DNA from 4 places in the Oleidesulfovibrio alaskensis DSM 16109 genome. Region 2 is predicted to be linked to each of the others. Evidence: predicted binding sites of a transcription regulator. Region 2 holds the regulator's gene; each other region holds the start of a gene.

Region 1 (3,625 bases), on a different contig from region 2:
GGCGCGGGCTTGGCTGCGGGAGCTTCTTCAGCTTCGGCTGCCGGTGCGGCCGCCTTGGCTTCGGGCTGCGCGGGAGAGGCCTGTGCCTCTGTTTCGGCAGGGGCTGCTTCTTCGCGGGCAGCCGGCTTTGCGCCGGAGCCCTTGCGGCGTCTGCGGATGATGACATCCGAAGCGCCGTCTTTGCGTCTGGCGTCGCCCGATGCTTCCTGCACCTGACCGCGCACCTTGCGCGCTTCTTCTGTAGTCAGCGTGCTGGTGGCGTTTTTCGCCGGAATATCCAGTTTCTTGGCCGCTGCCAGCACTTCTTTCGGAGCGATGTTCAGCTCGGTGGCCAAGTCCTTAATTTTGATTTTAGTCTCGCTCATGCGTGAACCCCCTTGCACTTTCTCCGCCAGCCCCGGAACTTCGGGAACCGTTGCCTGCATTGTTCACTACTGCAAACGTAGTAGCCTCTGCCCGGCTGGGTCTGAGCTTCGTCGGCCACGGGGTCGCCGCAAGGCTCACCCGGGGGGCAGACGTAGCGCAGGAGATCGCTCTTTGCAAACCGTCTCCTGCAGATGACGCAGGTGCGTATCGGAATATGTTTTTGTCCGTCAGTCATCGGCTTCCGGACTATTCGGCGTTTTCCCCGTCAGCGGCTTCTTCTTCCTCTCCGTCTTCAGCGCTGCGCTGTACAGGGGCAAGGAAGTTGATGGCAGCCCGCAGATCCGAGATCTTTCCGGGAGTAAGGCCTTCCACGGCCATCAGCTCTTCGTCTGTGGCGTCGCGCAGCTCTTCTATGGACGAGAAGCCCGCGGCCACAAACTGCTCGATGGGCACTTCGGCCACGCTGGCCAGCTGTTCGAGACCGCGCCCTATGGCGTTGGCTTCGTTGTAGCGGGTCTCGGTGTAAATATCTATTTTCCAGCCCAGCAGTTTGGATGCCAGTTTGACGTTCTGACCCTTTCTGCCGATGGCATTGGTCAGCTGATCGTCAGGCACAACCACTTCGAGCATGTTTTCCTCTTCGTCCACAATGATGCGGCTGATCACGGCGGGGCTGAGGGCGTTGCGTGCATAGGTTGCGATGTCGGGACTCCACACCACTATGTCGATGCGTTCGCCGCGCAGTTCCTGCACGATATTCTGAATGCGCGAACCGCGTATGCCCACACAGGCACCCACCGGATCGACATCGCGGTCCCGCGAGGTGACAGCCACTTTGGCGCGGCTGCCCGGATCGCGGGCAACACCCATCACCTGAACGGTTTCGTCATCCACTTCGGGCACTTCGCGTTTGAACAGCGCGGCCATGTAGTCGGGGTGCGAACGGGATACCACAACCTGCGGGCCGCGGCCTTCCTTGCGCACTTCTATGATGATGGCCTGCACGCGGTCGCCGCGCTTGTAGTGTTCGCGCGGAATCTGTTCGTCTTTGGGCAGCAGCGCTTCGGTACGGCCCAGATTGATGATCCAGCCGGTTTTGTCTCTGCGCTGAATGATGCCGCTGGCGACTTCGTTCAGGCGGTCCTTGAATTCTTCGTATATGATTTCCTGCTCGGCATCCCGCATGCGCTGGATGATGACCTGCTTGGCGGACTGGGCGGCAATACGGCCCAGATCTTCGATTTTCAGGCGAAAGCCCATCTCGTCGTCAAGCTGGACGCTGGGGTCGTGTGCGCGGGCGTCTTCCAGAGAAATCTGCGAAGCCTCGTCCTCCACTTCTTCCGTCACGATTTTGAACTGGTAAACCTCGATTTCGCCTGTTTCTTCATTGAAGTTGACTTCAAGGTCCAGCTCATCGCCGTATTTGCGGATGACGGAGGTACGTACCGCTTCTTCCAGCGTTTCGACCAGCAGTGCCCGGTCCAGCCCCCGGTCTTTGCTGATCTGGTCTATGGCTTTTTTCAATTCCATGCTCATGGGGAATTCCTCCGACTCGATATGTCCGGGCGGCCGTTAGCGCTTCTGGCCTTTTTCGCTGTCAAAATCGTAGATCAGTCTGGCTTTTTTCACATCGTCCCAGTGCGCGCTGAGTTCTTCCTGCAGGTTGTCGCCGCCTTTCAGCGGGTCTATCTGCAGAGTGAAGTTTTCGCCTTCCACGTTTCCGACAACGCCGGTAAATTTTTTCCGTCCGGGAAACTGCGCACAGGGGGCGCGCAGCACCAGTTCTGCCTTGTGTCCTTTATAGGCGGCAAGCTGTGCCGCGCTGAACAAAGGCCGTTCCAGTCCCGGGGACGACACCTCGAGGTTGTAAGCCCCGGCAATGATGTCTTCGACTTCCAGTGCCAGCCCGATATGCCGCGAGACAGTGGCGCACTGGTCGATGGTAACGCCGTCGGGTCCGTCAATATATATACGCAGAACGGCCTTGCCGCCCTGAATAAAGTCCATGCCCCACAACTCAAGGTCGAAGGACCGGATGACGGGGGTGATGATTTCCAGCAGTTGTTCGTGAATTGTTGTGACGGTCATATGCATCGTACCATGCGGTCTTGCCGCAAAAAAAAAGGGGGCCTTGCCGGCCACCCCGCGTTCAGCCGCTTAGCGGCCACAGGATGTATCAATGTCCGCCGGTGATAATCCGGTCTGCCTGCACGGCGTAGGCCAGAACAGGTAGCATCCACGTGGGAACCGCACATTTGAATCGCTATCGTATATGTTGCTCCCGAGACGTTGTCAATGGCCGCAGACCAAAAAACCGGCGCCGCCGGTTAAAAGAAGGCTGAACAGGCTGGCCCGCATGTTGCATCGTGACCGGCTGTGCGGGCGCCTGTGCGCCGCGCCAAGGAGGCTGCCATGCAAGACAGTATGTATAGCGCGTTATTCGGGGCGCTTACCAACGAACACCGGCTGAACAACATCGCCAACAATCTGGCGAACGTGAATACCACCGGGTACAAACGCGACGTGCTCGCGTTCAAGGACACTTTTCTTTCCTTTGCCCATGACGAGGTGATGGAACCCATACCCAATGTGCGTTCCAAGAAGATGTTTCCGGAGCCGATACACATTGCCAAACCGCGCATAGCGCTGGCCAAGACCGATTTCAGTCAGGGCAGCCTGAAGCTGACAGGCGGTACGCTGGACATGGCCGTGCACGGCGACGGCTTTTTCAAGGTGCGTACCCCGGACGGCGAGTTCTACACCCGTAACGGCAACTTCCGTCAGACTTCCGACGGTCAGCTGGTAACGCAGCAGGGCTGGCCCGTGCTGGGAGCGGGCGGAGACATACAGATTCCGCCGCGTGCCAATCTGACAGTGGCGGAAAACGGCACCATCTATGCCGACGGTGAAGAGATAGGTCAGGTGCAGGTGGTCACGCTGGACAATCTGGATGCGCTGGAAAAACAGGGAAGCAACCTTTTCCGACTGCGTGAGGGAGCGGAGGCGCAGGAGGTTCCTGTGGAAAACCCCGTGGTGCTTCAGGGGTTTCTGGAAACGGCCAACGTCGAGGTTGTTACTGAAATGGTCAACATGATCGAAGCCAACCGTCAGTTTGAAGCTTATCAGAAAATTATGCAGACCACTGATGCCGTGGACAAAATGGCCACCACTCAGGTGGGCAGGGGCCGTGCGTAACGTGCGGCAAACCGGAGGATATCCGTCATGATGCGTTCTCTCTGGACTGCTGCTACAGGTATGA
Region 2 (3,625 bases):
GCAGAGGATATTCCCACCTCCATCACATCTAAGACCATGACTTATGACGCCAACGCCCAGCTGATCATTTTTGAACAGGATGTATACGTGCAGCGCGGTGAATTTGAACTGTGGGCGGACTCCATCTCCGTCTATCTGGACAAGAACGCCAGTGCCGCCGCGAAGCAAAACGACGCCGAAGGCCCTGCCATTGACGCCGGCCAGATCAACAGGCTGGTGGCCGAAGGTAACGTACGCATGAAGCAGCTGACGAAATCGGGAGAATGCCGCAAGGCCACCTACAAGGTTTCGGAAGGACTGCTTGTGATGGAAGGAGACCCCGTACTTCGCGACGAGGGCAACAGTATCGGCGGGCAGGAAATCAGGTTTTATGTGAACGAGAACAGAAGTGAAGTGTTGGGCGCGCCTGGTAAGCCCGTCAATGCGGTTTTTTCCGCCCCCAAAAGGATGAAGAAGTAAATGGCGGTCATTCAGGCTACAGGGTTGCGCAAGCAATACGGTTCGCGCGAAGTGGTCTGCGGCGTTTCCCTGAATGTGAAACAGGGGGAAATTGTCGGCCTGCTGGGCCCCAACGGCGCGGGCAAGACCACGACCTTTTATATGCTCATAGGCATTGTAAAGCCCAATGCCGGCGAGGTGCAGCTGGATGACCTGAGCATATCCGACTGGCCGCTGCATGAACGCGCCCGTATCGGTTTGAGCTATCTGCCTCAGGAAAGTTCTGTTTTTAAAAAACTCACTGTCACTCAGAATCTGCAGATGATTCTGGAACATGTGGGGTTGAGCAAAAAAGCTCAGCAGGCAAGAGCGCAGGAACTGCTTGAAGAGTTCGGCATCACCCACATCGCCGATTCATACGCCATGCACCTGTCCGGCGGTGAACGGCGGCGGCTGGAAATCGCCCGGGCCCTCATCCGCGCCCCGAAGTTCATCCTGCTTGATGAACCGTTTGCCGGCATTGATCCTCTGGCCGTGGATGATATTCAGGAAATCATCAAAAAACTGCGCGACAAAGGTATCGGGGTGTTGATCTCTGATCATAATGTACGTGAAACATTGAATATCTGCGACAGGGCTTATCTCGTTTACGAAGGAAGGGTCATTCTGGAAGGCACTCCGGAAGCCATTGTGGCCGATCCCAAGGCCCGCAGTGTCTATCTGGGAGAGGGCTTCTGCCTGTAAGTCCCCCGGCTCCGGTTGCATCACACAGATATATGTGGCAGAAAAGAGTCATGGAATGCATTTTGGAATGATTTTTGGATAACAGCACGGAATATACGTTTCCGCTGTCTCCGGCATCAGGGATTTGATATTCCCTGAGCAATAAAAACAAAATATATTCAGCTTTTATAATCTTAAGGATTCGGTTGAACAATGGCTTTAGAGTTACGACAGCAGCTTAAACTCGCTCAGCAGCTTGTGATGACGCCCCAGCTTCAGCAGGCGATCAAACTGTTGCAGCTTTCACGCGTCGAGCTCGTTGAAACCGTTCAGCAGGAACTGCTGGAAAACCCGTTTCTTGAAGAAACACAGGAAGAGCGCCCAGTCTCTCAGGCTGAAGAGAGAGCCCCGAGAGCAGAAGAAGCCGACCCTTTCCGTCAGGAATTGGTAAAGAATGCCGACTGGGAAAACTATCTTGGCGATTTTGCCAGTACCGGCAAACAGGCAGGCGGACGCGACGCGGAAGTGCCGGAAGAGATGACCGCCTTTGAGGCTCGTTTTTCATCCAGCCCCACGCTGGAAGGGCATCTCAGCTGGCAGCTGCGCTTGTCTTCCGCCACGGAAAAACAGCTGGACATAGCAGAGGTCATAATCGGCAACCTTTCGCCTGCGGGCTATCTGCAGGCGACGGTGGAAAACGTGGCGGAAATGGCCGGTGCCGGTACGGCAGAGGTGGAAGAAACGCTGCACCTGCTGCAGCGGCTTGATCCCGTGGGCATAGCGGCGCGTACTCCGCAGGAATGCCTTCTGGTTCAGGTCGAAGTGCTTGGATACGACCGCGACCCTGTGCTTGTCGAGCTGATCCGCGATCATCTGGAAGACCTGGAAAAACGACGGTACAAGCCTCTTCTCAGAAAATATCGTCTGGGAATGGACGACCTTAAAGAATATCTTGACCTTATCCAGACTCTTGACCCCATGCCGGGCTCCCGTTTCGGTAACGAACAGCCCGCGTATGTCAGCCCCGATGTCTACGTGTATAAAAGCGAGGATGATTTTATCATCCTGCTGAACGAAGACGGCCTGCCACATCTCCAGCTGAGTGAATTTTATAAAGAAGGCGTCAAGGGCTCCACTGATAAAGAAAAGGACTACGTGCAGGAAAAAATGCGCTCCGCCTCGTGGCTTATAAAAAGCCTTTATCAACGGCAGCGAACCCTGTACAAAGTAGTTGAGAGCATTATTAAATATCAGAGGGGTTTTTTCGAGGAAGGCGTATCCCGGCTTCGCCCGCTTATTCTCAAGGATATAGCGGACGATATAGGAATGCACGAATCAACCGTCAGCCGTATTACAACAAATAAGTATGTGGCTACCCCCCATGGTATTGTGGAGCTTAAGTATTTCTTTAACAGTGCACTGGCGTTAAATGACGGAACAGAGGTAGGTTCTGAAAGTGTGAAAGCGCTGATAAAGAACCTGATTTCTGAAGAAAATCCTAAAGAACCGCTCAGTGACGAAAAGATCGGAGAAATTCTTAAAGAAAAGTTGCAAGTCAATATTGCTCGAAGAACCGTGGCGAAGTATCGTACAGCTATGGGAATCCCTTCTTCTTCGAAACGAAAAGCTGTATTTTAGGCCAAAGGATTTCCGGCAGAAATGCCTGAACTGAATCTCTGGAGGTTTTTATGAACATCGCTTTCACTTTCAAGAACTTCGAGCCTTCCGATCACTTGAAAAAGTATGCCAACCGCCGTTTTGAAAAGCTCGGACGCTTTTTGAATAAGTCAGAAAACCTTGAGTTACAGGTTCTGTTGAGCGTTGATAAATTCCGGCACAAGGCGGAAGTACAATGCACGGGCGAGGGGTTGAATCTCTCTGCAGTGGAGCAGAGCGAGGATATGTATGCCACTATTGATCTTGTGCTGGATAAGCTGGAAGCACAGGTCAAGAAACACGCAGAAAAGACTAAGGATCGGCGCCGTTCCAGCAGTGATGACAGCGTGCGTATGGATGTGTTCAATTACAAAGACAATGACGGCGTGCGCGAGCGCACCATCATTGAAACTGATGAGATTGATCCCAAACCCATGCATATTGATGAAGCAGCCATGCAGCTTGAGGCGCTGGATTACGAGTTTCTCGTTTTCAAAAACGCGCAGAACAACCGCGTGAATGTCATCTACCGTCGCAAGGACGGAGACTTCGGGCTGATCGATCCGGGATTCTAAAAAATGAAACTGGGTGAATACCTGGATAAAGACCTCATAATTCATGAGCTTTCCGCCAGCACCAAAACTGAGGTGCTGGCGGAACTTGTGAAACCGGTCATCCAAAAATATCCGGAACTGGATCAGAATACCGTGGTCCGCATTCTGCAGGACCGTGAAAATCTGGGAACAACCGGCATCGGTGACGGCATAGCCATACCGCACGGCAAGGTGGAGGGGCTTGACCACATCGT
Region 3 (3,625 bases), on a different contig from region 2:
ACCTCCGGTGAACTCTGTTCTACCCCTCAGGTTGCCAACACCTGTTTCGGACAGTGTCGAACAGCCTCGCGACCCATGGGCCGCGTGGCGTTTTTTCTTATTGTCGTTGGCAAAAAACTATCGAGAAATGTCAAGGAATCAAACATGAGCAGCATCCCGATTTCAGTTGAAGGCTTTGAACTGGTTAAACGAGATCTTGAAAGGCTGAAGCAGGAACGTCCCGCAGTGATTCAGGCCATCAAGGAAGCACGCGAAGAAGGCGACCTGAGCGAAAACGCAGGCTATGATGCCGCCCGTGAGCGTCAGGGCATGCTTGAAGCGCGTATCGGCAACATCGAATCCCGCATGGCCCGCTTCAATGTCATTGATATGAGAACGCTTGGCGGCGAGCGTGTGACCTATGGTGCCACCATAGAGCTGGAAGACCTCGAAACCGGTGAAATGCGGGTGTATACTCTGGTGGGTCCCGACGAGACTGACTATGTGAAAGGCAGCATCTCGGTTCTTTCTCCTGTTGCCAAAGCTGTTCTGGGCAAAGAGGAAGGCGACGAAGTTGTGGTGGACGCCCCGAGAGGAAAAATACATTACGAAATCGTTTCTGTAAGCTTCAACGGCCCTGTCATCACCCTCGAATAGTTTTACAGGCCAGTCTGGATGTGCTCCTGTCGGCGCCACCGGGCGGCCAGTACCTCCGGTGACACCAGACAGCCAAGACAAGCTCTGTAAGCCCCTGCCGTTTTTGCGGCGGGGGCTTTTTGTTTTTGCTGCGGGTACAGGCAGGGCAGTGTCAGGTATTTTTACTGGTGTAATTATAATCGACAGCTGTCTTTATCTTCTCAGTTTGTTATCAGTCTGTAATGTAAGGGCTATTTTATATTATAAGATGTGTCGTTTTTTTTTACATTTTTTTGTTCTTTGCCGATTCCAATGTTAACATGTTGTTTTAATTTTGTATTGTCGATTTGGAACCGCTATTGCTTCTGTTATATCGAAGGCTTGGTAGCGTTAGAGTACAGGGTAACAGGAGTGAATCATGAAAACTGTCTGTCGGATTGCAATGGTGCTTGTTGTGACGCTTATCTTTGTTTCGTCAGCATCGGCCGGGGTGGTAACTTCCTGGCAGTATTCTTATGATGCCGGTTTTGTGGACTGGACATGGGCACAGTCCGGAGACTCCGGCGGGGTGAAGGGACCGGTCAATCTGAACGGCGAGACCGGCTACCATACCCTCTGGTGGGGCTCCAGCCTGCTTCCCTTGTTTCAGTCCCGCATTGAACTCAACGCACCTGTTTCCGGTGTGGTGAACACAGGCGGTGCGCCTGCCGCAGCCATGACCATGACGCACTACAACAGATGGACAACAAGCGCGCTTGTCTCCGGCACGGTGAAAGCCGTACTTGAACTTCAGGCGCTGGAGCCTGTGGCGGGTGAGCCTGCAACGCTTTCCACCGAACTTGATTTCAGCTTTTATGAAAAGTCCATATTTGAAGGAATGAGCCGCGATGTGTTTATTTTGAACAATCCGCAGGTCACCTTTGAAGGTTTTGAGTATGACGGTGAGTGGTACACGCTGGACTTCGGCGGGAGCTTCGGCGTTATTCCGGAATATTACATTCAGCGGATCGGGCTGGATACGGGACTTACATATTATGGATGGGTTACCTCGGAATTTGACAGTACCGTGGTGGACACCAGCTTTTCAATTTCGCATGTGATGCCCCAGCCCGCGCATGCTCCGGAGCCCGCAACAATGGGGCTTATGGGACTGGGTATGCTGGCCATGGGCGGATACGCTCTGTGGCAGCGCCGCAAAAAAAGCTGAGTTGCTGCAAGTGCTGAATCTGCCAAGCGGTCCGCCTGCGGGCCGCTTTTTTTGTGCACAAAATCCGGAATGAGTGTCTGCTCCTGTCGGGGGTGATGTCGGTAGTTATAACTGGTGTCGGATTTATTTACAGTTAAAATACAGTCAATCATGGGTAGGGTTTTGCCTAACATGTTAGATTAGATTGTGTTAGATTGCATGGAACGCTGTTTGCTTAACCAGTGTGCCTCTACCGAGGAAAGAACTCATTACTATTTGTGTAAGGAAGCTGTTATGCACACTCGTATTGTTACAATAACTGGTATTCTTGTTTTCAATCTTCTTTTTGCGGCCGTTGCTTCTGCTGCCGTGGTTACTTCGTGGGGCTACACCTACAACGCCGGTTTTACCGACTGGAAAATGTCCGACCGCTGGACCAGACCTTCTAAGTGGGGAAAAACCTGGATAGATGGCGAGAAGGCCTACAAGAATCTGTACTGGGGCGATAACTGGAACGGCTGGAGCGGAATCTCGCTGGACAGCGGAACCAGCGGTATTGTGCACACCAACGGTGATGCCGCGCATGCCATGTCCATGACGCACAGCAACTCGCCCACTTACGGCGGGTCGCTGGTATCCGGTACCGTCAAGGCCATGCTCGAACTGAGAGCTCTTGATCCGTACCATGGCTCAGAAATAGCGTTGTCCACGGCTCTGGAATTTGCATTTTATGAGACCCCCAATAACGGGCTGCTTACTGATGACGTGTTCATTCTGACCAACCCCGGGGTGACCACCGAAGGCTTCGAATACGGCGGAGAGTGGTACACGCTTGATTTCGGCAGCAGTTACGGTGTCATCCCCGAGTCCTACATCGAAGCTCTGGGGCTGGACACATCCATCACGTACTACGGCTGGCTGACTCCTGAAAATGCAGACACTACGGTGGACACCAGCTTTACCATCACGCATCGGCCGCAACCCACACCTGCGCCGGAGCCTGCAACGCTCGGGCTCATGGGGCTGGGGCTGGTGGCTCTTGGCGTGTATTCCCGTATGAAAAGAAATGTTGCGAAGCGTTCCTGATGAACCTGTCGCACCGCATACCGGCAGGCTCTGATGGCAGAGCCTGCCTTTTTTTATGCTGCTGCCATGTGCGCGAAACCATGGAGATACACCGGTACAATGCGGTGTGCGTTTGATGCCGTTTTTTCCGGAACAGCAGGCGTTATGTGTGGTGACAGGCGGGGGCAGTGCTGTAAGAAGCCCGTAAGGCCGGTGCAGGCTGTAACGCGCGTACTTTTTCCCGCAGGCGGTGCCGGGCTGTCACCGCCACTGCCTGACCAACAAGTCTCAGGTATTGCCCGGCTGTCAATTTGTGGTATAATGCATGCGAAGGTGTCGAAAAGTATTACAGTTTCCGATGGGTTTTCCGATGTAGTACATAGTGGTAACCTGTTGACGCTATATGGAAAAAATATACAGGCACGGCGATTGCTTGTCAGATATGCCGCCTGCAACGGGTGGCTACTAAAAGCTGGGGGGAATCAGCTCATGAAAATTCGTGCTCTTTTTGCGTGCGCCGTCTTTGCGGCGGGTATTCTTGTGGCATCTGCTGCGTCTGCAGCTGTGGTCAACAGCTGGCAATACTCATACCATATCGGTTTCACCGACTGGGAAATGTCCGGCCGTAACGGAAACGTGGGTTACTGGGGGCGCCAGAAGATTGATGGTGAAAGAGCCTACACAGATCTCAGCTGGGGTTCTTGGGAAAAGCGCAGCAGCATCAAACTGACAAGTTATACATGGGGAAATGTTGATACT
Region 4 (3,625 bases), on a different contig from region 2:
TTGTATGCAGAAACTGCCCCGCCAGTGATATGCCCCCCATCAGGTGGACATGGTGATAAAGCCCCCCAGGCTGAAACCATTCACCTGATGGGGGGCATATCACTATGCCGGGAGATTTTTCCATGGTGCATCGCGGTGCAGTGGAGAAACTATCCTTCAGATGCACGGTCGGGAAGGCAGACCGGCAGGCTGTGCCCTGCAAGCGGCGGAGGAAATATCACCCGGCGGAAAAGCCGGCGGGAACCCCTTGTGTAAACCTGAGTTGTCACTTTGTGTGGTGTGAAAACAGCGGAACTTTTTTTTCGGGCAAAATATGTGAAAAAAAGGGCGATGTGCATACTGCCGGAGGCATACCGGTTTTGTGTACAGCGAAACTGCGGAATCGGGACAGGTCGCCTGATATGACAGTTGTTTTATAACTGTCCAGCTTATTACGTTTTTTGTTTGGCTTGAGTCGACGATGCTATGATGCGCGGGCTGACACATCAGGATGCAGAGATTCGGGCGGCATAGATTCGGCTGGAAAATACGGGATACTAGCGCTGCAAGAATGTACGAATGCGCCGGAGGGCATGTCCGGCACATGAGAGTATCCGGATTCACGTTCACCGGAACAGCGGATATCCGGTGCGGCCTGTGCGGCGTCTGCCGGAGCTGTACCGGAAAAGAAAAAGAGTGCGGATTTTGTGTGAGAAGGTCAAAGTTTCAGGGGATATGGGGCATATGGGGCGCATGCGGGGCGCCCGACAGGCGTTTGTCGGGCGGGCAGTGCATTGATGCGCACGGGCTGGCCGGATGCAGCGGGTAACAAAAAAAAGGAGTCTGCTAACAGACTCCTTTTACATTCGTGGTGCCGGGGGGGAGACTCGAACTCCCACGGGGGAACCCCCACTAGACCCTGAACCTAGCGTGTCTACCAATTCCACCACCTCGGCACGGTACGGCGCATCCGCGTAACGAGTGCGTCGAGGAAAGGTGTTTATACGGATTGCCTGCGGAGCGCAAGAACTTTTTTTGGAAATAAGAAAAAAAGAGTAATAGTGAGACAAAGCACAAGCGATATGGTAACTTTGGTTTGCAACTGTCAACAGAGGTATGCGTCCGGCATGCGGCAGACTGCCCGGCAAGCCGCCCTGTGCGCCGGTCCGTAAGGGCAACGGGTCTGGCACGCTTCTTGTTATACTGTGGCGGAGACGCCTTTCGGGTACGGGCGGGGCAAGCCCTGTTGGATGTTCGGAGGCGAGTCATCAATCAGTTTTAAGGAGGATAAGGCTCTCATGGCGGAACAGAACAGCAACGTTGTCGTGGACACAGGCCAAAGCCGGTTGTCCGATTTGTGGACCAAGGAAGATTACTGGGCGATCTGGCTTGGTTTTCTTGTCATTTTTGTTTGTATTTTTGCATACTTCAACTTCGGACCCAAAGAAGAGTTCGCACAGAAGATTGCCAAGTACAATGCGGTGCAGCAGGAAGAGGCTGCCCGCGCACCTTTCAAGACTCTTGAATGGTACGATGCTCAGGAAGGCAAGAAAAAGCTCAAGGCTTCTTCTTCCGGCTTCGGCAAGTTTGTGAAGCACTGGACAGCTCGTCCCAATACCTGGAAGACCAACCCCCTTGACGCCTTCATCATGTCTGAAGAAGTTGCCAAGGCCAAGAATGAAAAGGGCAAGCCTGCTTACGAAAAGGCCAAGGCCGCCACTGCAGCCGCCTTTGCAGAAGCAAAGGTAGCACAGGAAGCAGCCGCAGCCGCTTCGTTCCAGAACGCCGGTCTGAATGAAGCCGCACAGGCTGAAATCGCCGACTGGCGCGCTGCCAAGGCTCAGGAAGCCAAAGCCAAGAAAAAGGTTTCCTACAAAGCCTACAACGTCATTCCGACTCTGATCGGTCTGTGCGTGTTCTTTATTCTGTTCTTCGGTATCGGCATTCATTTTATGGGCAAAAGCGTAGGCGCATTTGCCAAGGGCTTCGGCATCGTGTTTCTGGTGTCGGTTCTGGCCTACACGCTGGGCGCGCACACCATTTCCAAGCAGTACGGCTTCGGCGCTGAAGCATGGGGCGTTCTGCTGGGTATGGTTATCGCCAACACCCTCGGCACTCCCAGCTGGGTCAAGCCCGCCTGCGAAGTGGAATACTTCATCAAGACCGGTCTGGTACTGCTGGGCGCGGAAGTGATGTTCAACAAGATCGTCGCCATCGGTATTCCCGGTATCTTCGTGGCGTGGGTTGTTACCCCTGTTGTACTTATCTCCACCTTCATCTTCGGTCAGAAGGTGCTGCGTATTCCTTCCAAGACCCTGAACATGGTTATCTCCGCCGACATGTCGGTGTGCGGCACCTCTGCCGCTATCGCCACGGCTGCGGCCTGCCGCGCCAAAAAGGAAGAGCTTACCCTGTCCATCGGTCTTTCGCTGGTCTTCACTGCCATCATGATGATCGTCATGCCTGCCTTCATCAAGGCTGTGGGCATACCTGAAATTCTCGGCGGCGCGTGGATGGGCGGTACCATCGACGCCACCGGCGCCGTGGCAGCTGCAGGTGCGTTCCTGGGTGAAAAAGCTCTGTACGTTGCCGCTACCATCAAGATGATTCAGAACGTGCTTATCGGCGTTACCGCCTTCGGCGTGGCTGTGTACTGGTGCACCCGCGTTGAATGCGAAGCCGGCAAGACCGTGGGCGCTGCCGAAATCTGGCACCGTTTCCCCAAGTTCGTTCTGGGCTTCATGGCTGCCTCCATCCTGTTCTCCATTCTTGATGGCAGCATGGGCAGCGACCTTGGCTACTCCATGCTGGATCAGGGTGTCACCCGCGGCGGCAGCCGTCTGCTGCGCGGTTGGTTCTTTGCCCTGTCCTTCGCCGCCATCGGTCTGGCAACCAACTTCCGCGAGCTTGCCCACTACTTCAAGGGCGGCAAGCCTCTTATCCTGTACGTCTGCGGTCAGTCCTTCAACCTGATGCTGACTCTGACCATGGCCTACATCATGTTCTACGTGGTATTCCCCGAAATCACCGCGCAGATCTAAGGCCCGGAAAGCGTATCCTTACGTGAAATGCGGGGGGGAGAGGTTGACCTCTCCCCCCTTTACAAGGAAATGTCAGATGACTGAGCAACAGCAACCCCTTTCTGTAAGACTGCGTAATTTTGTTCTGAGCGTCGGTACGGCGCTGGTCTTTGTCTACGTGGTGTTGCCCATGCTTACCAATGCCGTTCCCATTCTGCACAGAATGACCATGTATTTGGAAGATAACGGAATAGATCCCACCCGCTATTACTTCACCGATCTTGAAGCGGTCACCGAGGCGGAAAATCACATGGAAGAAGTGATGATGAATGTGAAGAAGCCCGCCCTGCCCGGAGAGCAGTCAGAATAACTCCGGCAGTGTCCGCAGACGCTGCTCTTCCGTTTTCCGGGTGCTTGATTAGCACCGGCGAAATGGCTATCAACCCCTTCGCCGACAGACCGCATGGCTGTGCGGGGGGCTTCTTTCGCGGCTGAGGCGCAGTCAGAAAAAAGTCTTCCGGCAATTACAAAAGGCGGCAGCTCCGGACACGCAATGCATATTCACAAACCCACAAGCCTTCAGGCAAAATTTTTATCCGGTCTCGCCGTCGCGTGCCTCACTCTGG

The links. Region 2 encodes sigma-54, which starts transcription at its own class of promoters, with help from an activator protein. Its sites were predicted from a motif close to CTGGCACGGNNNNTGCTT; they were not measured.
Region 1: flgF (flagellar basal-body rod protein FlgF) is a predicted target of sigma-54. The motif match lies at 2,714-2,731, and genes of this name have one in related genera.
Region 3: H586_RS19815 (THxN family PEP-CTERM protein) is a predicted target of sigma-54. The motif match lies at 2,021-2,038, and genes of this name have one in related genera.
Region 4: H586_RS0105545 (YeiH family protein) is a predicted target of sigma-54. The motif match lies at 1,163-1,180, and genes of this name have one in related genera.

The regions. Positions count from the first base shown of each region.
Region 1 covers NZ_KI519494.1:401,943-405,567, forward strand. Annotated here, with positions in the region: gene infB (translation initiation factor IF-2) at 1-365, opposite strand, end outside; gene H586_RS20540 (YlxR family protein) at 362-601, opposite strand; gene nusA (transcription termination factor NusA) at 613-1,902, opposite strand; gene H586_RS0113855 (ribosome maturation factor RimP) at 1,939-2,454, opposite strand; gene flgF (flagellar basal-body rod protein FlgF) at 2,779-3,561, shown strand; gene flgG (flagellar basal-body rod protein FlgG) at 3,589-3,625, shown strand, end outside.
Region 2 covers NZ_AXWQ01000015.1:96,746-100,370, reverse strand. Annotated here, with positions in the region: gene H586_RS0110395 (LptA/OstA family protein) at 1-459, shown strand, start outside; gene lptB (LPS export ABC transporter ATP-binding protein) at 460-1,182, shown strand; gene rpoN (RNA polymerase factor sigma-54) at 1,375-2,799, shown strand; gene hpf (ribosome hibernation-promoting factor, HPF/YfiA family) at 2,850-3,392, shown strand; gene H586_RS0110375 (PTS sugar transporter subunit IIA) at 3,396-3,625, shown strand, end outside.
Region 3 covers NZ_AXWQ01000004.1:475,235-478,859, reverse strand. Annotated here, with positions in the region: gene greA (transcription elongation factor GreA) at 145-636, shown strand; gene H586_RS19820 (THxN family PEP-CTERM protein) at 1,034-1,822, shown strand; gene H586_RS19815 (THxN family PEP-CTERM protein) at 2,096-2,887, shown strand; gene H586_RS0102485 (THxN family PEP-CTERM protein) at 3,356-3,625, shown strand, end outside.
Region 4 covers NZ_AXWQ01000006.1:103,771-107,395, reverse strand. Annotated here, with positions in the region: tRNA gene H586_RS0105550 (tRNA-Leu) at 849-935, opposite strand; gene H586_RS0105545 (YeiH family protein) at 1,278-3,020, shown strand; gene H586_RS0105540 (hypothetical protein) at 3,097-3,369, shown strand; gene H586_RS0105535 (c-type heme family protein) at 3,553-3,625, shown strand, end outside.